2 regions of the Metaplanococcus flavidus genome follow, and region 2 is predicted to be linked to the other one. Evidence: riboswitches for the same ligand, from Rfam matches in the RefSeq annotation. Region 2 holds a riboswitch; the other holds the start of a gene.

Region 1 (11,551 bases), on a different contig from region 2:
CCGCCAACTCCTGCCAATCGAATTTCTATTTCATTATCAGCATAAAAGATTTTGAACTTCAATGCTACTCAACTTAGTGTTAAATCTTCTCAGGGAAAATATCCAAAACGTGATATTGCGGCTCTGCCCCCAGCCTCATAGGCAGAGTGCTCGTTCCATAACCATTTGTGACAAGTTCATATCCTGATCCTCTTTTTTTCAACGAACCTTTTTTATAAAAACCAATTTTGCCCAGTCTGATCTGGCCACCGTGTAAATGACCGGCCATTCGAAGCTGTGGATTGCCGGTGGCAGGCAAAAATTTAAAAATAGCCGGCGTATGTGCAGCAAACAGCACAGTATCTTCTTTCCGGACATCGGCAAAAGCCTTTTCAAGTTTACTTTCCCGTTCACCGAAATAATCGATGCCGACTAATTTTAAATTGGGCTGGCCAAATAATTCAACAGACTCATTCTCCAGTACCTTCACCTTATAATGCTCCAGTAATTTGCGGAGCTTGCGTTCACCCACATTGTGGTCATGGTTGCCCCACACAAAATAGACCGGTGAAAATCTCGTTAATATCCGCAAATTATCAGCTGTCCTATGCAACGGCACTCCCCTCTCCGTCAGATCCCCACCGATAATAATGGCATCTGCAGAAGAACCAAGAAATTCCTCAGGCAATTTTTTTCGGTGGATATCCGCGATGAAAACTAATCGGAAAGGGCGGAAATTTTTATTCGTCTTCAAATTAATGATGTGTCGTTTTTCTTTTATATCATCCGCATTTTTCACCATGGAAAACAGTAGGGTTGCAGCTGATGCGATTCCTACTCCGATGACGTATTTCATATGCCCCACTCCTTCAACCTCCAACCAATAAAGAGGCATAAGCAAAATCTGCTTATGCCTCTTTATTTTGCTATTAATCTTCTGAAATATCCAGTACGCGGAATCCTGATTTCTCGAGTTCCTTGACGAATTTATCAATATTATCCTTTTTGCGGATCTTCAATACAATTCTGCGGACCAGTTTGTCGGTTTCATCGAATGTAACCAGGGAGATAACTGATTCTTTGTATTTCTCGATCACTTCTCCGAGACGACCAATTCGCCCTTCAGATTCCACTGCAGTGAATGTGATCCGGTATCCGGGTTTTTTCATCCCGAAAGCGCTCTGAAGCTGATTTACCAGATCAAACCTGGTGATAATACCAAGAAATTCGCCTTCCTCCACAACGGCAATAATCGGAAAATCGCTCAATTCAACCAATGCCTTCTCGTAAACATCTTCAACACTGAGCAAAACATCTTCGTTTACAAGAATATCTTCAACTTTGGTAGACATTATGTAGTCTTCCTTGTTCTTCCCGGAATTGAAAAACGCCTTATACGCATGATACCAGGTGAAAATACCTTTGAATTCGGTTCCTTCAATGACCGGTAAAGCATCAACCGAGTATTTTTCCAGTAAATCCAGTCCGACTTGAACCGATTCACCCGGACTGACTGTATAACATTTCTCTTTTCTGATCATCGCACTTTTTACGAACATTCGCCCACTCCTGTCTATTGGTTGTATCTGTATATCTTACTCTTAATATGAATACCCTTTGTTAAGGCAGTATTAACGTTTGGCCCGGGTAAATTTCATTGGAGCTTAAATTATTGGCCTGTTTGATCTTTTCTACTGCAGCGCCAGCTCCTGAAGCCCCATAATTATTGACAGCTATTCGATACAATGTTTCCTGCTCTTTCACGATTACAGTTTTCACGTCAGATGTAACCTCTTCTGCCGGTTCTTCCGGTGCAGCCGCAGGAGTTTCTTGTTCAACAGGCTTCTCGGTTTCTGCAGGCTCTGTCGCCTCTTCAACCGGTTCTTCCTCTACTGTTTCTTCGGTTTTTTCTTCAGTCTTCTCATCCGCTTCAACGGTTTGTTCTTCATCCGCCGTCTCTTCAGATCTCTCAGTATTTTCATCTTCCGTTTCTTCCGGAACAAGGACTTCGGATTTCTCAGATGGCGACGTCTGTTCAAAACTCACTTCATTTTCATTTTCTGCACCGATCAACGTGTCATCCGGCACATAAAAGAAAGCGACATATATTAATATAGAGACCGGGATGAGGATGAAAATAAAAAATAAGCCCGGCAATAAAAAGTTCTTGCGTTTAGGCGCCTTCTTTTTTCCTGGCTGCCGATGCGCTCTCCGTGACAGGGTCGACGTATTTTCAGCATTGATTTCCTGGCGATCCTTTTCCAAGGATTCCCGATAATTTCTTTTGTCCATATATGAATTACCCCATTCTTATCTAATATCTTCATTATGACGAAAAAAGTCCCATTTGTAAATGCCATAATAATACATTATTAGCATGATAAAATCACATTCAGACGGCTCTCCCACGTATCGGGAACATCCATGGTTGCATTATTTCTGCTTTCCAAAAAGGGCGTGTAATCAAGTCCATCATTGACACAGCAGTTCGGGGGCTTCTCTTCCAATGTCTGATCAAAGCTTTCGATTAGATATTCTCTGATGCAGCTGTCCATTTCCACCAATTTCCTGATTTTATCCGACTGCCTTATTTTTTCAATTTTTTGCTTTTCAATTTGACGTATCGTTTCTTTTTCTGTGAACAGATTTTTCCAGTAAGATACGACTTTAAGGGAAGTCTCCCTCACAATGCCCATTTCAACCAATTGGGCAGAGCCACCACTGCTCCGGTATATTTCCCTGATTTCATTATTCGTCGGCAGATCATCAAGTACGAGGCTCTGGAGCAGCTCTTCGTCTCCGTAAGCATAAAGCAAAGTGGCAAGTGCCGGGCTGCCGTCTCTCCCCGCTCTGCCCACTTCCTGGACATAGCCTTCAATGGATGTCGGAATCTGGAAATGGATGACATGGCGGATATCCGGAATGTGCACCCCCATCCCGAATGCGTTGGTCGAACAGACCCATTCCAATTCACCGTTTTGAAACTGCTGCTGCACAAAAATACGATCCTGATGCTCCATGCCACCATGATAATAAGCGGTCCGGATGCCAGCCAAATTCAGTAAACCCGACAGTTCCTTTGACTTTTTCCGGGTTCCCGCATAAATTATGCCCGGTCCTTTATTTTCAGCGACAAAAGAACACAGCCATTCAAGTTTTTCATTGCCATTCGCAAATTTCCTAATATCATAAGCAATATTTTTTCGGTCCATCGGATGGCTGTAAATAAAAGGCTCGGTGATCTTCAGATACTTTTTTATTTCCTCAGTTACTTTGGATGTAGCGGTGGCGGTGAGCGCCAGCACACGCGGATGCCCGATTGCAGGCAAAATTTCTGCGATTCGCAAATAATCGGGCCGGAAATCAAAACCCCATTGCGAAATGCAATGCGCTTCATCCGCAACCAGCAGAGAAATTCGAATTTCACTCAGCCTTTTTTTGATAAACGGCTGAACCAGCATTTCCGGAGAGACAAAAATAAAGCGGTAGTTGCCGAGATTGTTCAGCACCTGCTTCCGTTCCCGGGGATCAAGGAATGAATTGATGGCCGTCACCGATTTCTCTCCCATTTTTTTCAATTGTGCCACTTGATCCTGCATGAGAGATAGTAATGGAGATACGATCAATACACTTCCTTCGAGCAAATGGGCAGGTAATTGATAACACATGGATTTGCCGAGACCCGTCGGCAGTAAAGCTATGACATCCTGTCCGGCGACAATTTTTTCTATCACTTCTTTTTGGCCTGGCCTGAATGAAGGAAAGCCATAGGTTTTCAGGAGTGTTTCTTCAAGGTTCATGTATTCTCCCCCTTAGCGGCCAGAGCAAGCCGGATTTGAAAATAGGAAGCTTCCGGCACATTTTCTTTTATGGCCCTCAACCTCTTGGTGTTGTATTCCTGACTGATTGCGACGATTTTGCTGAACAGGTTTTTTTCAATAAAAGCTGTGATATCAAAGACTGGGTCATTCATGGCCAATTCCACAAAATGATCTTCAATGGTACTTGTTTTCAGTCCGCGAAGCGCAGCGATTTCTTCAAGAGTACGGCCATTTTTGAAATAGCTTTCCGTCCGCTTAGCCGTTTCTGTCAACGATGATTGCTGGATGACCCCCTCCAGCAGGATCTTCAGCAGAGGAAATTTTCCGGTTTCGATTTCTTCCATCCAGCCGTGCAATGTCTCAATCGCCTGCAGCTGAATATCAATAATGCCATGGCCATGATCCAGGGAAATCTGCTCCCATGTCATCCCTCCAAGTTTGTATCCCGAGAGACGCTGCATCACAATCATCTTCTGCTGATCTTCCACTTTCACCAACGCAAGACTTTCAGCAATTTCCTGTCTGAATCTTTGGCAGCTTTCTGTTCTCCGGAAATCGATTCTTTGAAGATAGTATTTAACCCAGCGTTGAATATCATCCGCGATGACAACGGCATCAAACAACCTGCTGTTTTGATGAATGTGTGAGAAAGTCTGAACAGCGAGTGACAGGCGGTCCATGAATAAATGTTCTTTCCCGCGGTATTTCCAGCCATTCAATAAATTCGGCTCAGGATTATAGCTGCCAGACTTTTCTGTAACGCGGACAACTTGGCCATCGATCACAATCACGCCTTTGCGCAAGAGCGTTTGTACAGCTTTGTCATAGTCCTTTTTATCAAGCCGGGGCAACAGCCCGAAAAACGGATAAAGCTTATAATAGCCGATATCCTGAATGGTCTGACCGGATTTTTTACCCTTCAGCAGGTGAAAGGGAGAGGATATTGTCCGCTCGCCGTCCACTGCTTTTAAAATAATGATAAGAATATCTTCAAATAACAAGACTGCACCCCCTAGCGGTTTATGGTTGAAAAACTGAACAAACACCTTTAGAATAAAAACGATAGCATAACTGAACTTGTTCGGAGATAAAGGAGAGGAATAAGATTATGGCTAAGTATACCATTGTCGATAAAGATACTTGTATCGCCTGTGGCGCCTGCGGAGCTGCGGCACCTGACATTTACGACTATGATGATGAAGGAATCGCTTTTGTTATCCTAGATGATAACATGGGGAACACACAAGTTCCAGACGAGTTGGAAGAAGACATGGAAGATGCTTTCGAAGGCTGTCCAACAGATTCCATCAAAGTTTCAGACACTCCGTTTGAAGGCGACCCATTAAAATATGAAGACTGAAAATTGTGCGGCCTGAATGCCCCGAGAATTATTTCTCGGGGCATTTTTTTCGGGAAATAAGAAGAGCCAGTGTGACAAGCGACGCTTCGCTCGTTCCACTGGCTCTTCTTATTTTGGCTCCAAAAGCCGTCGAATTTGATTCATTAAGCCCGATAGAACATTCGCTGCTGTTCAATCCACCTGTGCATACTGGTGAACATGAGCAGAACTACTGTGGCCAAGAGGAGGCCTTTGATCAGATTGAATGGCAAAATCCCCAATACAATCGTTCCGAACAGCGCATTGCCTGTTTCAGCAGGAATACCCAGGAAGTACGTATACATTGGCAGGAAAACAAGATAATTGAGTATGCTCATGCCAATTGCCATTGACAAGGTACCAGCAGCCAAACCGACTGCCATTCCTTTTTTAGTCGATAATTTGCGGTAAATAAAATACACCGGCATGAAAAATAGGATGCTAGTTGCAAAGTTCGCCAGGTGGCCAACTGGAACACCGGTCGGACTTCCCTGGAACAGCCAATCCAAAACGTTTTTGAAAAAGGCGACGAGTATACCGGCTACCGGACCCATCGTAACTGCCGCGATAACCGCCGGCACGTCACTGAAATCCACTTTTAAAAATGGTGGCAATGCCGGCAATGGGAAGTTGAAAAGCATCAGTATAAATGAAATACTGCTCAACATCCCGATTACAATCATCGACTGTAATTTCTTGTTCTTCATATTCCTCTCTCCTTGTCGTGATTCACCAGAAGAAAGGCTTGGAACATGCGTTTACAAACAAAATCCCTCAAGCGAAAAATCACTTAAGGGAGAAAAGGCACACTTAATAAGCGTTCCGTTTGGAGTAAACGACACACATCCGCACCTTCACCTTCTCCCATCCAGACTATACTGTCGGCTTTGGAATCTCACCAAATCCTGCGTTTTACGGCTCGCGGGCTTATGAACAAGTGTTCAATTACCGCCGGTAGGGAATTGCACCCTGCCCCGAAGATGAATCGATATTTTATTGTATTACATAATAATGATAATTGAAAAAAGATGCATTGTAAACAGCTTTGCCTACAGTGCACCTTCCTGCTAATTATTAAATTCCATCACATTGATTCCTACAGGCACCGGTAAAGATTCAGTAAAGTCAAATCTGTCCCAACTTCCCGCTGCGGTGTTGTCCATAACCAGCTCTTTGCTGAACGAATCAGCTGCAAGGGCCATTCCTTCGATCATGCGAATTATTGCCTCATAGTCGAATGCATCAAAGTCAATTGCTTCGTTGAATGTGACTGTTACAGTCCCTTCCGTTTCTGTAACCGCGTAATTCAATTCAGGCGGAACCAGTGAAGTATAGAGATCACTCGGAGATGATTTCATCGCCTCCAAAGCTTCCACTGCATTTTCGTGAGGCATATTATAGCCCGGCGTCAAATGGTTTTCACCATTTGCAGCGGCATAAGAATAATATGCCACATTCAGGACTGCAGGATTGATTGCTTCAAGGGGGCCCACCTGGTCAAATTCAACAGGTTCACCAGCTTCATTGACAATGGTAATTTCAGCTGCCTCATTGAAACTGGCAGAGAGTGAATTGAAATAGACAGTCATCGATGCTGAAGCCATATCATAATCGTGATCGGCCGGCAGTGCATGTTCGATTCCTTGAGCTGATGCTGTAATCGTGCCGCTGTAAGGATGATAATCATCAAATCCCAATGATTCCTCGTCCACTTCAGCCGCATAGCGGTTATAAAGTTCAACAGCGTCCACTTCAACAGTTCCGAAATCTTCCTGCAGCCTTTCTTCCGAAATGATGAAGGAAACGGGAATGACCAATGCGTTTTCTGTCATGCCGAGCTTAAACAGAGTATTTTCACCGAGGTCTTCATCATATACAGAAGCAGCTCCGAAAGGGTCAGCTTCCTGCGAGGCGGTAAATGCGTCAGCTTCTTCCGCCTCTGCCGCCTCTTCAGTCCCCTCTGAATCTCCGGTTGCGGCCGAATCATCACTGCCGTCGTTTTCAATTGCCGTTGAATAACTGTCAGCACTTTCTCCGGAACTTTCGGATCCGCTCATATCTGTGGCGGAGTCGTTACCGTTCTGTCCCAATGTCGATGCCAATAACACACCAAAAGTGATAAATGCCAAGGCTGCCACCAGCATAGGAATCCAGCGCTTCGGCTTTTTCTTCGGTTTATGGTCATTTTTCAGACGCTTGTATACTTCTTCTTTCGGACGTTCGTCTTTAATAGCGGGGAAATCCCGTAACAAATTTTCGATGTGGTCTTCATCCCATTTGTTATTCGGCATTTTGCAATCCCCCTTCCTTTGCGGTTAATTTTTGGCGCAGGGATTTTATGGCACGGTGCTGGGTCGTTTTGACTTTCCCTTCCGACCAGTCAAGGATTTCAGCAGTTTCAGCTATGGACAAGTCCTGGAAAAAACGCATGAGGACAACCATTTTCTGGTCGCCTGTACAAGTATCCAATGCTTTATATAATGAGAGCTTGTCTTCATTCAATAAAGAAATTTCTTCCGGCAAGCGCTCAGAAGAGGTCAATTGCTGCGTTTCCCAATCAAAGTGTTCCATGGAATGTTTCTGTCTGACAGAAACTTTCCGGAAATGATCGATCGCTACATTTTTGGCGATGGAAAAAAGCCAGGTCTTTTCGGAGCTTTTTCCTTCGAACCGGTCATACGCCCGGAAAACCCGAATATACACCTCATGCATCAGATCTTCGGCAATGTGGCGGTTTTTGACCAGGTAAATCAGGAATTGAAAAACGTCCTGATGATACTGGTCATATAGCCTGTGGAAAACGGAGTCATTCATATACTCCCCCCGTTCTTAAAATTAGTCGTTTTATGTCGAATAAAGTTACATCTTTTTCAAAGGCAGAAGAAAATAAAACGAAGTTCCCTGTCCATGCTCGCTTTTAACATCGATCATACCATCATGGGCTTTAACAATGTTACTTGCTATTGCCAAACCAAGACCAGTTCCGCCTTTTCCGAGCGTTCTTGCTTTGTCTGCTTTATAGAACCTTTCAAAGACGAAAGCCATATCTTCCGGTGGGATTCCAGAACCGGTATCATTGACGGATATTTTGGCAAAATTCCCTTGTTTCTCCGCTCTGACGATGACTCTTCCGTTTTCTGGCGTATGGCGCAATGCATTATCGATCAAATTGGTCATCACCTGTTCAATGCGGTCTTCATCTATTTCAGCTGCAGTCCAGTCATCGATTTCGGTTTCGAACTGCAATTCGATTTCAGCCTCTTTTGCCGCCTGAGAGAATTTCAACGTCATCCGTTCGATTACGCCATTAAGTTGGACGACAGTTTTATAAAGCCTCATCTGACCGGATTCGAGCCTTGCCAGATTAAGAAGATCTGTCACAAGCCGTCCCATCCGTTGAGATTCCTCGTAGATGATCTTTGTCATTTCCCGGCGCTCTTCTTCAGATGCTCCCACATCATCAAGAAGTGCTTCACTATAGCCCTGAAGCATAGCGATCGGGGTCCGCAGTTCATGCGAAACATTGGCTATAAAGTCTTCACGCAGCTTTTCCAGTTTATGCTGTTCGGTCATATCATGCAGCACCGCCACAGCACCGCGCACGGTTTCGCCACTATACAATGGACTGAAGGAAATGGCGTAATAGGCGCCTTCTATTTCAAGCTCTTCTTCAACCTCTTCTTCAAAATGCAGGACATGGTCCAACATATGCAGCAGTTCGACAGGCAGAGGTTTGCCCTCTGGAATTGTTTTCTTGATTACCCAATACTCCAGAAGCTTTTCAGCAGGCGGATTGCTCAATAAGACGGTTTTATCCTGATTGAACGTTATAACCGCATCCGCCATAGATGTCAGGATGCTTGATAATTGTTCTTTCTCCTGGCTGATGACTTCCAGATGATGTTTTAATTGGGCTCCCATCTGGTTGAACGCCGTTGCAAGCTGGCCGATTTCATCTTTGGAAGTGGAGGTCACACGTGTATCGAAATTCCCTTTTGCCAGTTCAAATGCACCTTCCCGCATTTTGCGGAGCGGTGAAGTGATGCGTGAAGATAGGAAAAATGCAAAAAACGTTGTAAGCAATAAAGCGATAAAAGCAGACAGGAAAACGATATTCGTCGTTCTTTCTGCTGTACGATCCATAACTTCCAAAGATTGGTAAATGAAAACTGTTCCGTGCATTTCTTCACTTGTCTGCAATGGACTCGCCAGAACGATATAGGATTCCATCGTGTCTTCGTCACTTAAAGAAGGCAACAGCATTTGCTTCATCACTGATTCGTCGCTTTCAAAGACAATTTGAAATTCTTCTTCATTCAGGATTCTTTCACGTATTTCCTCCCCGTTCATGCCGTTATGCAAATAATAACTGCTTTCGTAAGGGACTTCCGCAATTACTGCATTCGTTTCCGGCCCCAGGATATCATCAATGATGCTCATCGATATTTCCAGATTGGCATGATCATTGAAAATGCGGGCAATTGTTGCGGCTTCCTTATTCAAGGTCTCTTCCACTGTTTCGCTGTGGTAATTACCCATAAACTCCAAGAGCAGCACAGTAACAATAAAAAGGACAAAGGAAACGAGAAGCAATATGGTGATCCACAGCTTCCCGACGACACTATTCCATATTCTATTCATTTCCAACCTCGAATTTATAACCTACTCCCCAAACGGTGACAATCATTTTTGCCGCCGACTCAGAAACACGGTTCAATTTTTCACGCAGGCGTTTCACGTGAGTATCAACGGTCCGTAAATCACCGAAGAAGTCGTAATGCCATACTTCTTTGAGCAGATGTTCCCGGTCAAAAACCTTATCCGGGGCTTTGGCAAGGAAATACAACAATTCATATTCTTTTGGCGTCAGATTCACTTCCGTGCCATCTGCGGTCACTCGATGGGCATCATGATCGATCGTCAGATGCGGGAAAACCACAAGATCTTTGGAAATAGTCGAATTGGCCGATGGAGAATAGGCCGCTGACCGGCGAAGAATCGCTTTCACCCTTAACACCACTTCACGTGGGCTGAACGGCTTGACGATATAATCATCCGCACCCGATTCAAAGCCTTCAACACGGTTGGCTTCTTCGCCTTTGGCGGTAAGCATGATAATTGGCGTCATTTTTGTTTCACGCAATTCAGTTGCCACTTCTATGCCGTCTTTTTCCGGCATCATAAGATCGAGCAGAATGCAGTGGTAATCTTTTTCAGTCGCCATTTCGAGAGCCTGCACTCCATTTTCTGCTTCTTCCACAAGATAGCCTTCGCGCTCAAGGTACATTTTTAATAATCTGCGGATTCTTTCTTCATCGTCAACCACCAAAACAGTAATTTCCTCAGACATCCTAATCCCTCCAACTTTCTTCTATTCTTTCATTGTACCGATAACATTTCCAAAAATAAATAAAAATGGGTTTCTTCTATATTATATATTGCCGCGTCTTCCATAAGAAAAGCGGACAGAGAAAAAAGAACTTTTTCTCCGTCCGCTTCCTCTCTATTATAAAATAATAAAAATATCTAAGTTGAAATAAATAATTACAGTAGCAGATATTTCGCAAAACAGCTTGCTAAGACTTTGACCGAAGCTTCCGAGGTCAAATCTTTGCGACGAAGCAGCGAAGCGATGCAGGAGCATGCTTATCTAACCCTTTGCTCAGGAGCTTGCGCTGTTTTGCTCCATATCTAGATGTCACCTAGCGCCGGCGCGCTCCAGGACTGGGCGAAGCTATAAGACGAGTGCTCTTCTCGGCTTATGGCGGGAGCCTTGTCCAAAGCGCCGAAGCGGTATTTTTATACTAATTCTTAAATCAACTTATATAGTATTCAACCGAGCTTTATGCGTAAGAATGCAGGCCGGCAATTATCAGGTTGACTGCCACAAGGTTGAACATGATGATGGCAAACCCTATTACAGCAAGCCATGCCGACTTCTCGCCTTGCCAGCCTCTGCCCAGGCGGAGGTGAAGGTAAGCCGCATAGAACAACCATGTAATAAGTGCCCATACTTCTTTTGGATCCCAGCCCCAGAAACGCGACCAGGCTATTTGTGCCCAAATCATGGCGAAAATCAATGCGCCCAGTGTAAAGAGCGGAAAGCCGATGATTACAGCACGATAATTGATTTCATCCATTAATTGCAGATTAACATTCTTGACGAAGGGTTTGAATATCGCCGCAATGCGTTTGCGTGCGATTAAACGAATGAGCCAGTAAAGCACTGTACCGACAATCAGTGACCACAGCATTGTCGTAACTTTCCCGGCATTGACGATTGGCGGCGTTTCAAACAACGGCTCCATTGCCCCTTCTGTCAAAGCTGTATATTGGTTCATACCGGCAATCGGAGGCATATTATAAGTGATTA
Region 2 (11,551 bases):
CCGCTTTTGTATACAGATATTGGCGCAGGTCAAGCATCGAATCGATTGCATCTCCGTCTATTTCGACAATGACGTCACTTTGCTGCAGGCCGGCAGCTTCTGCACCCGACTCTTTGGCAACTGATTCGACTACAACACCTTTTTCCAATTCAGCCGGTAAGTTCAATTCACTTTGCCGAATTGGAGCCGGTACACTTTGCAGGTCCAAAATGGATACGCCAAGTGCAGGTCTTTCAACTTCACCTTCTGTTTCCAAATCTTCGATGATTGGAATAGCTGAATTGATTGGAATCGCCAAGCCGATGCCTTCGACTGCATCCTGAGCAATCTTCATCGAGTTAATCCCGATTAATTGACCTTGGCTGTTGATCAAAGCTCCTCCGCTGTTTCCTGGATTGATGGCAGCATCAGTCTGCAGTACTTCTGCCTCCCAGTCTGCTGTTCCATCTTTGTTAATGTCTACCGGGATCGAACGTTCAGTCCCTGAAATTACTCCGGTAGTTACGGATCCTGAAAATTGAAGTCCCAGTGGGTTACCGATAGCGATGACTGGTTCTCCCGCTTGCAAGACCGAAGAATCTCCGAATTCAATGACATCTTTGATGTCGGCAGAAGCTGTTTTCAATACTGCCAAGTCTGTCAGCGCGTCTGTGCCAAGAACTTCTGCATCAATTTCAGTTCCATCAGACAATGTGACTTTTACTTGTTCAGCGCCTTCAACAACATGGTTGTTTGTGACGATGTAAGCAAAATCACCTGTTTTTTTATAGATGACGCCTGATCCGGCACCTGCAGGCTGAAGGTCATTGGTATTATTCTGGCTGAATGAACTTTGCTGCCCACTTTGTAAGTTCGATACTCCGACAACTGATTCAGAAGTGGCATCCACAACTTCCGTCACGTCTGAAGTGAAGACTGACGAAGCGTTTTCCAGTCCACTGACGTTCTCCGTTTGCTGCGTTTGCTCAACCATTCCCTGCTCAGTGTCTGTGAAGCCCGGCAGTACTACGCCGACAAGGACCGCCCCTGCCAAAATCCCCGTGAAGCCTGACGCAAAATTGCTTTTATTCTTTTTCTTCGGTTCTGTTGAATTATAATAACCCATTTTAATTGCCTCCTGATTTTTGAGTTTTCTTCTATTTTCGAGCAACCGGCTCCCATAAAGGCAATCCGTTTTGCTGTTAAATAAAGAATATCAGGGAATTATGAATAAACTATGACCGAAGAATTAAATATCATAGAAACTTTAAATCTTTAAAGAAAGCAAAAAAAAAACACAAAAGCGGCAATCGCTTCTGTGTCATTTTTCATCAGGGAGCCGGATAACGAATTTTGTTCCTTTGCCCTTTTCACTCTCCACGCGGATTTCGCCGCCATGAAGTTCCACTAATTGTTTGACGATCGACAGCCCTAGCCCGAATTGGCCGCTGCCACGCGAGACATCGGATTTGAAGAAACGGCGCCAGATCAAATCTATTTCCTCCACGTCGATGCCTGTGCCCGTGTCTTCCACTTCAATGAGGGTGTAGCCGGGTTCTGAGAATGCACTCAGACGGATTTCCCCGTTCTCTGTAAACTGGATACTGTTTTTCACGATATTCGTTAGGACTTGTATGATTCGGTCCATATCCACAAAAACTTTTTGGCCTTCGGGCGCATTAATCAGAATCGTATTGCCTTTTTCCGCAGCCAGAAATTCCATTTGCTCCTGAATGATTTCCAGCAATTCCTGCGTTTCCACTGTTTCCTTCAGCAAAGTCACCTGATTGGATCGGATTTTTTCATAATCCAAATTTTCATTGACCAGCCGCATCAGCCTTTTTGTTTCCTCACTGACAAGGCGAATACCCCGTTCCCGCTGTTCTTCTTCGATCATATCGCTGCGCAGACCTTCAATTACCCCGGCAATTGTTGTCAAAGGCGTTCTCATTTCATGAGAAACATCAGCCATGAATTGGCGTCGCCGATTTTCGAGGCGATCGATTTCTTCATTGGATTCCTGCAGTTTGGCAGTCATTGCATTAAAATCTTTCGCAAGATCACCAAATTCATCATACCCGGCTTCAGGAAGCTCCACATTATAATTTCCTTCGCTGACCATTGCTGTCGCTTTCCGCATTTTCTGCAGCCGGCTGACATGCCTTTTGGACAACAGATAACTCAGCAGAAGCGCAATCGCCAGAGCTGCCAGCATGGCTGTCAGCAAGGTCCGGTTCAATTCAGAGATCATCTCGCTTGTGCCGCTGACGGGGGAAGCCAGCAGCACGCCTCCCGCCAGCTGATTGCCTTCAACATACGGCAGGGCAACAAATGTTACCGTATTTTCAAAACGTTCTACGTCCCGGTTGACGACCACTGTTTCGCCCCGTTCAATCAGATTCCATTCTTCCGCAGTCAATTCAACAGGCGGGAAAGCTTCCGATATCGGATATAGGATGCGGCTTTGCTGGTCAAAGACGATAAAGTTTATATTCTGTGCCTGCAGTATAGAGACATATTGCTCAAGATTGGCTGCCGGACGCGGCCCTTCCAGATCCCTTAAGATTTGCTGCCCAAAACTCTCCAGCTCATCCGCTTTATCCTGATACGCGAAATCTTCGACATAACGAACAAAAAGGAGACTGAGGATCAGAAAAGATATCAGCAGAATGCTGAGATGACTGCCCATCAATTGATAAAAATAATTAATCCGCCTGTTCTTCAAATTTATAGCCAACTCCCCAAACGGTGTGGAAATACTGGTCACCGCCGGTTATTTTTTTTCGAATCCGTTTGATGTGGACATCAACGGTTCGCTCATCCCCATAAAACTGATAGCCCCAAACTCTTTCCAGCAACTGTTCCCGGCTGAATACCTGTTTCGGGTGCTGCAGCAGGAACACCAGCAGATCATATTCCTTCGGCGTTAGATTATCGACAACGGAACCGTCCTTCATCACTTCACGGGTTGTTTTATCCACCCGGAAATGTCTTGTTTGAATTCTGTCATCCGCAACCTCCGCTGTATGGGACCTTCTTGTAACCGCTTTTATCCGCGCCATCAGCGTCAGCGGGCTGAAAGGTTTCGTCACGTAATCGTCCGCGCCCATTTCAAAACCGATGACCTGATCCGATTCACTGTCTTTTGCCGTCAGCATAATTATCGGAATCTGGTCGCCCAGTTCCCGGATCTTTCTGCAGACGGTTATGCCGTCCATTCCCGGCAGCATCCAGTCCAGGATCAGCAAATCATAGTCATTCTGCTTATATTTATTGAACCCCTCGATTCCATCCGAAGCAAAATCACCAATAATCCCTTCTTTCGAAAAGAACAATTCCAGCATCGTACTGACGCTCGGATTATCTTCTACAACCAAAATACGCATCCCAGACCTCCTCCACCTTTATGTAATAAAGTTAAAACACTGTCGTGCGTTAAGCAAGTAAAAAAAAGCCGCTCCTATTTGAGCGGCTCTGTTTTCAAGCTTTTTTTGCCTTCATCTTATATTTTTCAAATAATTCACCGATAAAGTCATAATCAATGGCAATATTATTTTCGTATGCATATTTCACTCCATAGCCCAATGCGACGGTCATGGCTGTGGCCACTGTGCCGCCAATGACCGAGCCCGCTCCGGGAATGAACTTCAGCGCCTGCCTGTAAATCGTGTGGCCGACTGTCTGAGTTGCCGTGATGACAATCATATCCTTCGCAGCTTTTTTGGTTAATGGCTTATCGTATAATTTCGAAAGCTTGATGATCAGACCTACTTGAAGGGATGTCAGCGGCACAACGTCCGATCCCGGAATCGGTGATGCACCGATAATTCCGGCGGAAACACCGGCACCGACAATCCACCTTGTAGCTGCGGAGGACTTTTCTTTCATGCTTTTGGCAAAAAGCAGGTCTTTACCTTTTTTTTCAAGGATCACAAGAATTTCCCGTTTCAAATCTTCCAGGTTTTCACCTGTCTTTGAGGAGATTGGAATCACTTTGTATTTGTTATTCGTATGATTTTTTACGAATTGGATAAGTGAAGGGATATTTTCAGCTGCATCGATTTTGTTCAGGACAATCAGGATGTCCTTGTTGTTCTTTTCGATGGCGGTGAATTTCTCCTTTTCACTATCGGAAAATACGGTTCCCGCAGCGTTCAGGAAAAACAGTACAACATCCGATTTCTGAACGAATTCGAGTGTCTTTTTCGGATTTTCATCATTTGGATCATTCAGCCCCGGTGTGTCCATGAATTTAATATTCTCAAGGCCATGCATATTGTATGGATCGACACTGACCGTTTCGCCGGGCATAGGGTTTGTGCTCGCTATGTCTTCCCCGATGATTTTATTCACCGTTGAGGATTTTCCTGCGTTGACTTCCCCGATCAACGAAATCAGCAAATCCTGTTCCAGCATATCGTTAACTTTCTTCATCTCATCTTCAAACATCTTATTCATTGTTTGCATTACTTCATCTTCAAACTTTTTCACCAAATCCAGCCGCCCCCTTAAAGATATCTATCCTTATTATAATCGTTCTATCCATTACAAACTATTTTAACACTAGGAGTAAAAATTGGTGTACAGGGAATAACAAGTATTATCAGTAAAAAAGGAGTGTTCGAATGCAGAACTTAAAAGCTTTATTTCTCAATACTTCATTAAAAAGCACGACAGAACCTTCCCATACGGAAGGCTTCATGGAAGATGTGAAAGTACACTTTAATCAGCTCGGAGTGGAATCGGAAATTGTCAGACTGGCGGATTATAATATTGCCTATGGTGTCCAGGCAGATATGGGGGACGGCGATGAATGGCCGAAAGTGTACGAAAAAGTAATGGCAGCCGACATCCTGATTATCGGCACTCCCATTTGGCTCGGCGAAAAGAGCTCGCTATGCACACAGGCGATTGAACGTCTATACGGCAGCAGCAGTGAAACCAATGACAAAGGACAGGCTGTTTTCTACAATAAGGTCGGGGGAGCTATCGTAACCGGCAATGAAGACGGAGCCAAGCATTCAGCCGCTTCCATTCTTTACGGACTTTCCCATATCGGTTTCACTATTCCGCCGAATGTTGATGCCTATTGGGTCGGCGAAGCGGGACCTGGTGATTCCTATATGGATGCCGGCAGAGACAATGATTTTACCAAGTCAACAATCGAGCGTCTTGCCTATAATACGTATCATTTTGCGGGTATGTTGAAAAACAACCCGATTCCCGCAGAAGGCAACACATTAGAATAGCTAAAAGCCCGGAATCTGGATTCCGGGCTTTTTTTAGATTAAATTCAGTTACAGTTTTTTCATCAGATTTGCCATTTCAATTGCACCTGCTGCAGATTCCCAACCTTTGTTGCCAGCTTTTGTTCCGGCACGCTCAATGGCTTGCTCGATGGAATCCGTTGTCAGCACACCGAAAATTACCGGAATCTCGGATTGATCACTCGCACGGGAAACGCCTTTTGCCACTTCGCTGCACACAAAATCAAAATGCGGAGTTGCTCCGCGAATTACTGTTCCAAGTGTAATGACGGCGTCATATTTCCCGCTGACAGCCATTTTTTTTGCGACCAACGGGATTTCGAATGCACCGGGAACCCAGGCGATTGAAACGTCTTCCTCATTGACGCCGTGGCGCTTCAAAGCATCTTCTGCTCCGCTTAATAATTTTCCTGTAATAAATTCATTGAACCGGCCGACAACTATGCCGATTCGTAAGCCTTCTCCATTTAAATAACCTTCATAATGTACCGTCATTTTCATTCTCCTTTTTGGCTGTGGTTTGAAACAGCTTCCTGAATTTTTTGCTGATATGAAACAAGATCTTTTATTGTTAGAATGCCCAGCTTCAGTCTTTCGGCCACTGTAATCAGGTCAGGAACTCTCGCCATTGTGCCATCCGCATTCATGATTTCACAGATAACCCCCGCCGGAGCCGATCCCGCCAGTTTTGCCAAGTCGACAGCAGCTTCTGTATGCCCTGTTCGCTCAAGGACGCCTCCGTCTTTTGCAATTAACGGGAAAATGTGGCCTGGGCGCTTGAAGTCCGAGGGTTTTGCACCTTCCTGCACCATACTCAGAATCGTATGCGAACGTTCAAACGCGCTGATCCCTGTTGTGGAATCTTTATGATCTATGCTGATGGTGAAAGCAGTACCATAATCATCCGTATTGTTATCGGTCATTAAGCCGACTCCAATTTTTTTTGCAAGCTCTTCAGTAACAGGCACACAAATTAAGCCGCGGCCTTCGGTAGCCATAAAGTTGATGATTTCTGGTGTAGCGTGTTCACCCAGAGCGATGAAATCACCTTCATTTTCACGGTCTTCATCATCGATGACGATGATGGCTTTTCCCTCTTTCAAGTCCTTCAGCGCTTCCTCTACTGTATAAAACAAAATTATGCCTCCTTCTAGAATCCTTGTTCAGCCAGCCAGTTTCTGGACATGCCGGGTTTTTCGGCCTGTTGGATTCTTTCTGTATACTTCGCCAAAAGATCACATTCGATATTTACGCGTTCACCGATTCCTTTTTCACCAAGCAATGAATCTTCCCTAGTAGTGGGAATCAATGAAATTGTGATTGTATTCTTGTCTACCGAAAATACTGTGAGGGAAGTGCCGTCTACGCATACGGAACCTTTATGCATCATAAATTTCATAAGAGACGGATCCAGCTCAATAATTTTTGTCACGGCATTCGACTCTTTTTTTACTGAGCGAATAATTCCCACTCCATCAACATGGCCACTGACAAAATGGCCGCCGAAACGTCCTGTTGCAGGCATTGCCCGTTCGAGATTGACGCGGGAGCCGGTTCGCAGCTCCGACATCGTCGATGATTGGACGGTTTCCGGAATGACGTCGACTGTAAAGGATTTTTGATCATATACGGAAACAGTCAGACAGACGCCGTTGATCGATATGCTGTCTCCTCTTTTGATATCATCCAAGATAAGAGAGCAGGCAATCGTCAATTCCATAGCCTGGGGTTTTGCGCGAAGCGCTGTAACATGTCCCATTTCTTCCACAATTCCTGTGAACATTCAGGCACACTCCTCTATTTGGTTCTGGACTCCGTACTTTACTGCTGGTGTTTCATAAAATGGGTTTTTTTCCACCATGGGGCGAATGGGTGGTGGGGAATGAAATGCAGAGTAGCTTGAAGATGTTTTTGAAATTACCGATGTGCCGGTCTTCTTTTCACGAAATATGGACAGACAGATTCCAGGCATGCCCAAATATCCCCCTATTTTGAGGGAGTGAGGCTGCTCCTTTGTGTTTCGAGAGTCAGAAATGAAAAACCGCTGGTGTATTTTGTTTAAATTCATAAAATTGCTCCTTCCGATTCGGTAATCGAAAAGAAGTGGCACATAACAAATCAGAGTGAATTCTTCTCCCATCCAGACTTTAACTGTCGGTGCCGGATTCTCACCAGCTCCACCGTCAGCGGAACGGGCAACTGCGTTGCCTTTTCCGCTGACGGGTCACGGACTTACAGCAGGGCGCTGTTCACCGCCGGTAGGGAGTTTCACCCCGCCCCGAAGAATTCAATTCGATTATTTGTCTATTACATAGTAGCATAGGAATTAATAAGAAAACATCTATTCATATTCTCGAACCCGGGAGGTTTACTATGGCTCATACCATGACAGTTAAAGGGTTGGACGTCGATCCGGAAACCCGCTGCAGGCATTATCATTCAGCAATTGACAGGATTGCCATTAAATTTTATTGCTGTGGAGAATATTTTCCATGCTTTGAATGCCACGCGGCTGTTGGTTGTGGACACCCGCAAGTTTGGCCGAAAGATAAGTTTGCTGAAACAGCAGTACTTTGCGGCTCCTGCGGAAATACGCTTTCAGTCGAAGAGTATCTTCAATGCTCTTCTACATGTCCCCATTGCTCGGCATTGTTTAACCCTGGATGCAGTCTACATAAACATTTATACTTTGCATAGAAAAAAAGCAGGAACAGACAACTTATGTCTGCTCCTGCTCTTCAATTCTCATTGACATCACGATCTGTTCACCGCTTGTGCGCATGTAGCGTCTGCCTGTATCTTCGAAACCCGCTTTTTCAAAAAGCCTTTTCGCAGGCTTGTTTCTGGCGTTCACACCGAGTACGACTTCGGTGAAAGACGGGAATTCACTGCGCAGAAATTCCGGCAGTGCATAAATTGAACCGGTCGCAATTCCGCGTCCCTGGTATTTCGGATTGACTGAAAACCCCCGGAGCAATAAAGCATTGGGGTTGTTGGAGTATTTTTTCCGATCTTCTGATTCATCGAGTTCCAGAAAACCTGCCGCCTCGTTTCTTACCTGAATTATTACAAGGTGTTTTAACGGATTCTCTTTATCCCGTTCAATGATATCCTGCGGCATTCCTGAAAATTGCAGCTGATCTGAAGGCAGTTCATAATCTACTGACATTTTTGTATCATATAAGCTGAGGGAAATTTCATTTTTACTTATCATGTTTACTCCCCTTTCCGAAACCTCGATGTGTCTGCCGTCATATTCTACTCCTGTTTCAATGTAACTGACACCACTTCCGGCCGATTCAGAATGCGAAATGGAAATCCACTGTTTCCGAGCCCGCGGCTTAGGACCAATTGTGTATCATTTTGTTGAAAAACGCCTTCGGTCATTCTCGGAAACCAGCCCTGTCCTGGTGCAAATACTCCACCAATTCCGGGAATCTGTACTTGGCCTCCATGTGCATGACCCGAAAATACAACATCAATTCCATTTTCCGCATAGACGTCCAACAGCTCAGGGCGATGCGCAAGCAACAAAGTAAAATTATTTGAAAGCCCGGCTTCCGTGATCGCCATATCCGTATAGTCGTAATCATGATAATAAGGGTTTATCAACGCATCGTGGACACCGGCTATCTGCACGGTTTCACCATCGACTTCCCAATCAACTGTTTCGTTTTCAAGATAGCTCACTCCGCGTTCAACCAATGCCTCTCCAATTTCATCAATCTTATTTGAAGCCACTTCATGGTTGCCCGTTACATAATACACTTCGCTCATTTCCACCAGCGCATCTATTAGAATAAGGGCAGCATCCAAATCATATCTGTTGCTGTCAATCAGATCTCCTGTGATGAAAATGGCATCGGGCTTAGCATCTTCCACTTTCTTTATCAACGACTCCTGGTTTTCGCCGAATGTGGCATTGTGCAAATCGGAAACCTGGACAATCCTTTTGCCATCAAACGCGGCAGGCAGCTCTGCTGATGAAACTGTATAATCTGTAGTTTGAATCCAATTATTGCTCCCCCATAAAAAAACCATGACCGCTGCTGCAAATATAAATATTACAATTAACTTTTTCATTTAATCTACCTTCTATTCTGTTTGAATCAGGTCTATCGGTGTGATGATTCCTGTCAGTGCCTCATCTTCCTTACCATTGCGCGTAATTAATATGGCCTCAAGCTTGTGTCCGGATACTACCGAATTCTTGAAAATTTCTTCTGCTTCATAGACTGGTGTATTTGACGCGATGAAACGAAAATTGTTCCCGTTTTTCTCATATTTCAGTATGTCGTCCATCGTTGTAATTTCCCTGGAAATAACTTCCTCTTCCACTGTCGCCGCCAGCCATCTCATAATGCCATTGGCCGTAAGAAGTCCTGAAAATTCACCGTCTTTATAAACAGGAATGTGTTTAAAATTCTTATCCCTAACCATACGTAATACTTTTCTCAATGTGTCGTCCGAATTGAAGATATGAACTTGTCTGGCGAAACTAGTCCCAACTGTAATGGGGCGGGACAGGAGGTTTTCAATATGCTCAATCAATTCGACAATTTCTGTATGGGGTTTGGCAATCACAAATTCCGTTGCTGTTCTGTGATGAACGATGGCATTCCGTAAATCACCAAATTCGCGCAAATCATCTTCATACTTCCTGATTGCAGCATGTTCTTTTTTGGACAGCTCTATGGCCGTGAAAAAACTGACATGATCATTTCTGTCGATCATGCCTTTCATTATTTTTTCGATTTTATTGAACGCTATCAAGAACCGTTCAGAATTTTGTTTCCCCATCCGATCCCCCTCTTTCAGATACTGTAATTTCAATTTTCAACCGGTCTGGATCTTCCATGAAAAGCGCATAGGTTCCATTGCCTCCAGCGTATGGATGGCGATCCTGATATAGAATCTTTCTACCTGATTGTCGCATTTTTTCTGTAATTGCGTCCACTTCAGAACTGGACGATGCGTGAAAAGCGATGTGATTCAGCCCTGCGGATTTTCTATGATAGCCGAACTCAAGAAATTCCGGCTCAGTCTGAACAAAAACGATGTATGTTTCTTTGTGTTTGTAGCTGAAGCCTTCAGCCCATTCCTGGTATAAGGAATAACCCAGCAGTGGAAACAGCATATCATAAAATTTTCTGGAAGTTTTCAAATTCGATACATTCAACTCAATGTGATGAAGCATCATTGCACCTCTTTCCCCTTGCTCTCGAAAATTTATTTAAAATGAAAATGCTGCAGCTCCATGGAACAGCTGAAGCAAATCGATCTATACTTTAGTTGTGGAAGCCTTTTTCTCCGAAAGAAAAATTCCGAGTGCCAGCAGCAGCGCGATCAATAGCATTGTCAATCCTGCTGACCACCAGAAATCCCCCAAGTCCGGAGCTGCCTCTAACCATGATGCCGCATACGCCGGCAGTTTTAATGGTGAAACGGGCCAGTAGGTACCGAACAAACTATCAATCACCTGACTGATGAAAATCACGCCCAGTGAAACCGCTGCCGCAAGCCCTGCATTGGGCATGAGGGCGCTGGATACGAGTACAATCGAAACCACCAATAGGATCCATAGACTATAAGTCGCGCCAAATTGCAGGAAATCAACCCAGTTGATGCTGCCAAACAACAGGTATGTATAATAATAGCCCCCCAGGAACCCCAGCCATACACTCAGCAAGGAAATGATGGCAGCCATCACCCATTTACTCATGAAATACGCCATAAAAGATAATGGTCGAACATATAATAAAGTGGCCGTCCCGCTCTTCCGCTCGCCGGCGATCGTTCCCATATATGCCAGTGCTATAACCAGGAGCCCAACCAGCTGATACTGCCCCATTATCGCTGCCATAATCTGTTCGGGCAGAGGTGTAGGAAATTCCAGCACCGTTCCTTCCGGCAAATTTCCGACAGAATCCAGGATCTGCGGCAGAAAATAATTGGTGAGGGGTTCCATTATACCGAGCAGTATAAAAACTACCGGTATCCAGAACAATTTATAATTCCTAAGGTTTTCCCGCCATTCCTTTTTCAATAAAACGCCGAATTGATTCATTTTTCCCCAGCCACCTTCAGAAAGATTTCTTCCAGCGAAACATTTTGTCTGTTTACTCCGGAGATGCCGCTGCCATCTTGTGCCAGCGCTTCGAGAACCTGTTGCATTGTCGGGCCATGCTCAGTCAGCGGAAGATCGATCAAATTCCTCGTTCTATCCATCGGCCAAAGCACGCGGCTTTGAAACGCAGCGGCCGCCTGTTCCGATTCAAAGCGTATTTGAATCTTTGGTTCTGCAT

What was found. A riboswitch is a leader RNA that binds a small molecule or an ion and turns the genes downstream of it on or off. The one in region 2 is predicted to bind FMN.
Region 1: linked by a shared signal. The riboswitch ahead of ACFQ1X_RS05555 (ECF transporter S component) and the one ahead of ribE (riboflavin synthase) in region 2 are both predicted to bind FMN.

What each region holds. Positions count from the first base shown of each region.
Region 1 is NZ_JBHTKI010000008.1:104,287-115,837, forward strand. Features, by position in the region: gene ACFQ1X_RS05525 (metallophosphoesterase) at 80-835, opposite strand; gene ACFQ1X_RS05530 (CBS domain-containing protein) at 909-1,538, opposite strand; gene ACFQ1X_RS05535 (LysM peptidoglycan-binding domain-containing protein) at 1,600-2,271, opposite strand; gene ACFQ1X_RS05540 (RecQ family ATP-dependent DNA helicase) at 2,352-3,779, opposite strand; gene ACFQ1X_RS05545 (helix-turn-helix domain-containing protein) at 3,776-4,801, opposite strand; gene ACFQ1X_RS05550 (ferredoxin) at 4,909-5,160, shown strand; gene ACFQ1X_RS05555 (ECF transporter S component) at 5,304-5,885, opposite strand; FMN riboswitch at 6,031-6,164, opposite strand; gene ACFQ1X_RS05560 (hypothetical protein) at 6,246-7,469, opposite strand; gene sigX (RNA polymerase sigma factor SigX) at 7,459-7,992, opposite strand; gene ACFQ1X_RS05570 (ATP-binding protein) at 8,038-9,819, opposite strand; gene ACFQ1X_RS05575 (response regulator transcription factor) at 9,812-10,528, opposite strand; gene ccsB (c-type cytochrome biogenesis protein CcsB) at 11,022-11,551, opposite strand, start outside.
Region 2 is NZ_JBHTKI010000002.1:105,052-116,602, forward strand. Features, by position in the region: gene ACFQ1X_RS00905 (S1C family serine protease) at 1-1,105, opposite strand, end outside; gene ACFQ1X_RS00910 (ATP-binding protein) at 1,301-2,704, opposite strand; gene ACFQ1X_RS00915 (response regulator transcription factor) at 2,685-3,365, opposite strand; gene ACFQ1X_RS00920 (GTPase) at 3,460-4,473, opposite strand; gene ACFQ1X_RS00925 (flavodoxin family protein) at 4,605-5,228, shown strand; gene ribH (6,7-dimethyl-8-ribityllumazine synthase) at 5,277-5,741, opposite strand; gene ribB (3,4-dihydroxy-2-butanone-4-phosphate synthase) at 5,744-6,382, opposite strand; gene ribE (riboflavin synthase) at 6,397-7,029, opposite strand; FMN riboswitch at 7,371-7,536, opposite strand; gene ACFQ1X_RS00945 (CHY zinc finger protein) at 7,620-7,943, shown strand; gene ACFQ1X_RS00950 (GNAT family N-acetyltransferase) at 7,966-8,460, opposite strand; gene ACFQ1X_RS00955 (metallophosphoesterase) at 8,505-9,329, opposite strand; gene ACFQ1X_RS00960 (CBS domain-containing protein) at 9,342-10,046, opposite strand; gene ACFQ1X_RS00965 (VOC family protein) at 10,027-10,443, opposite strand; gene ACFQ1X_RS00970 (ABC transporter permease) at 10,528-11,313, opposite strand; gene ACFQ1X_RS00975 (ABC transporter ATP-binding protein) at 11,310-11,551, opposite strand, start outside.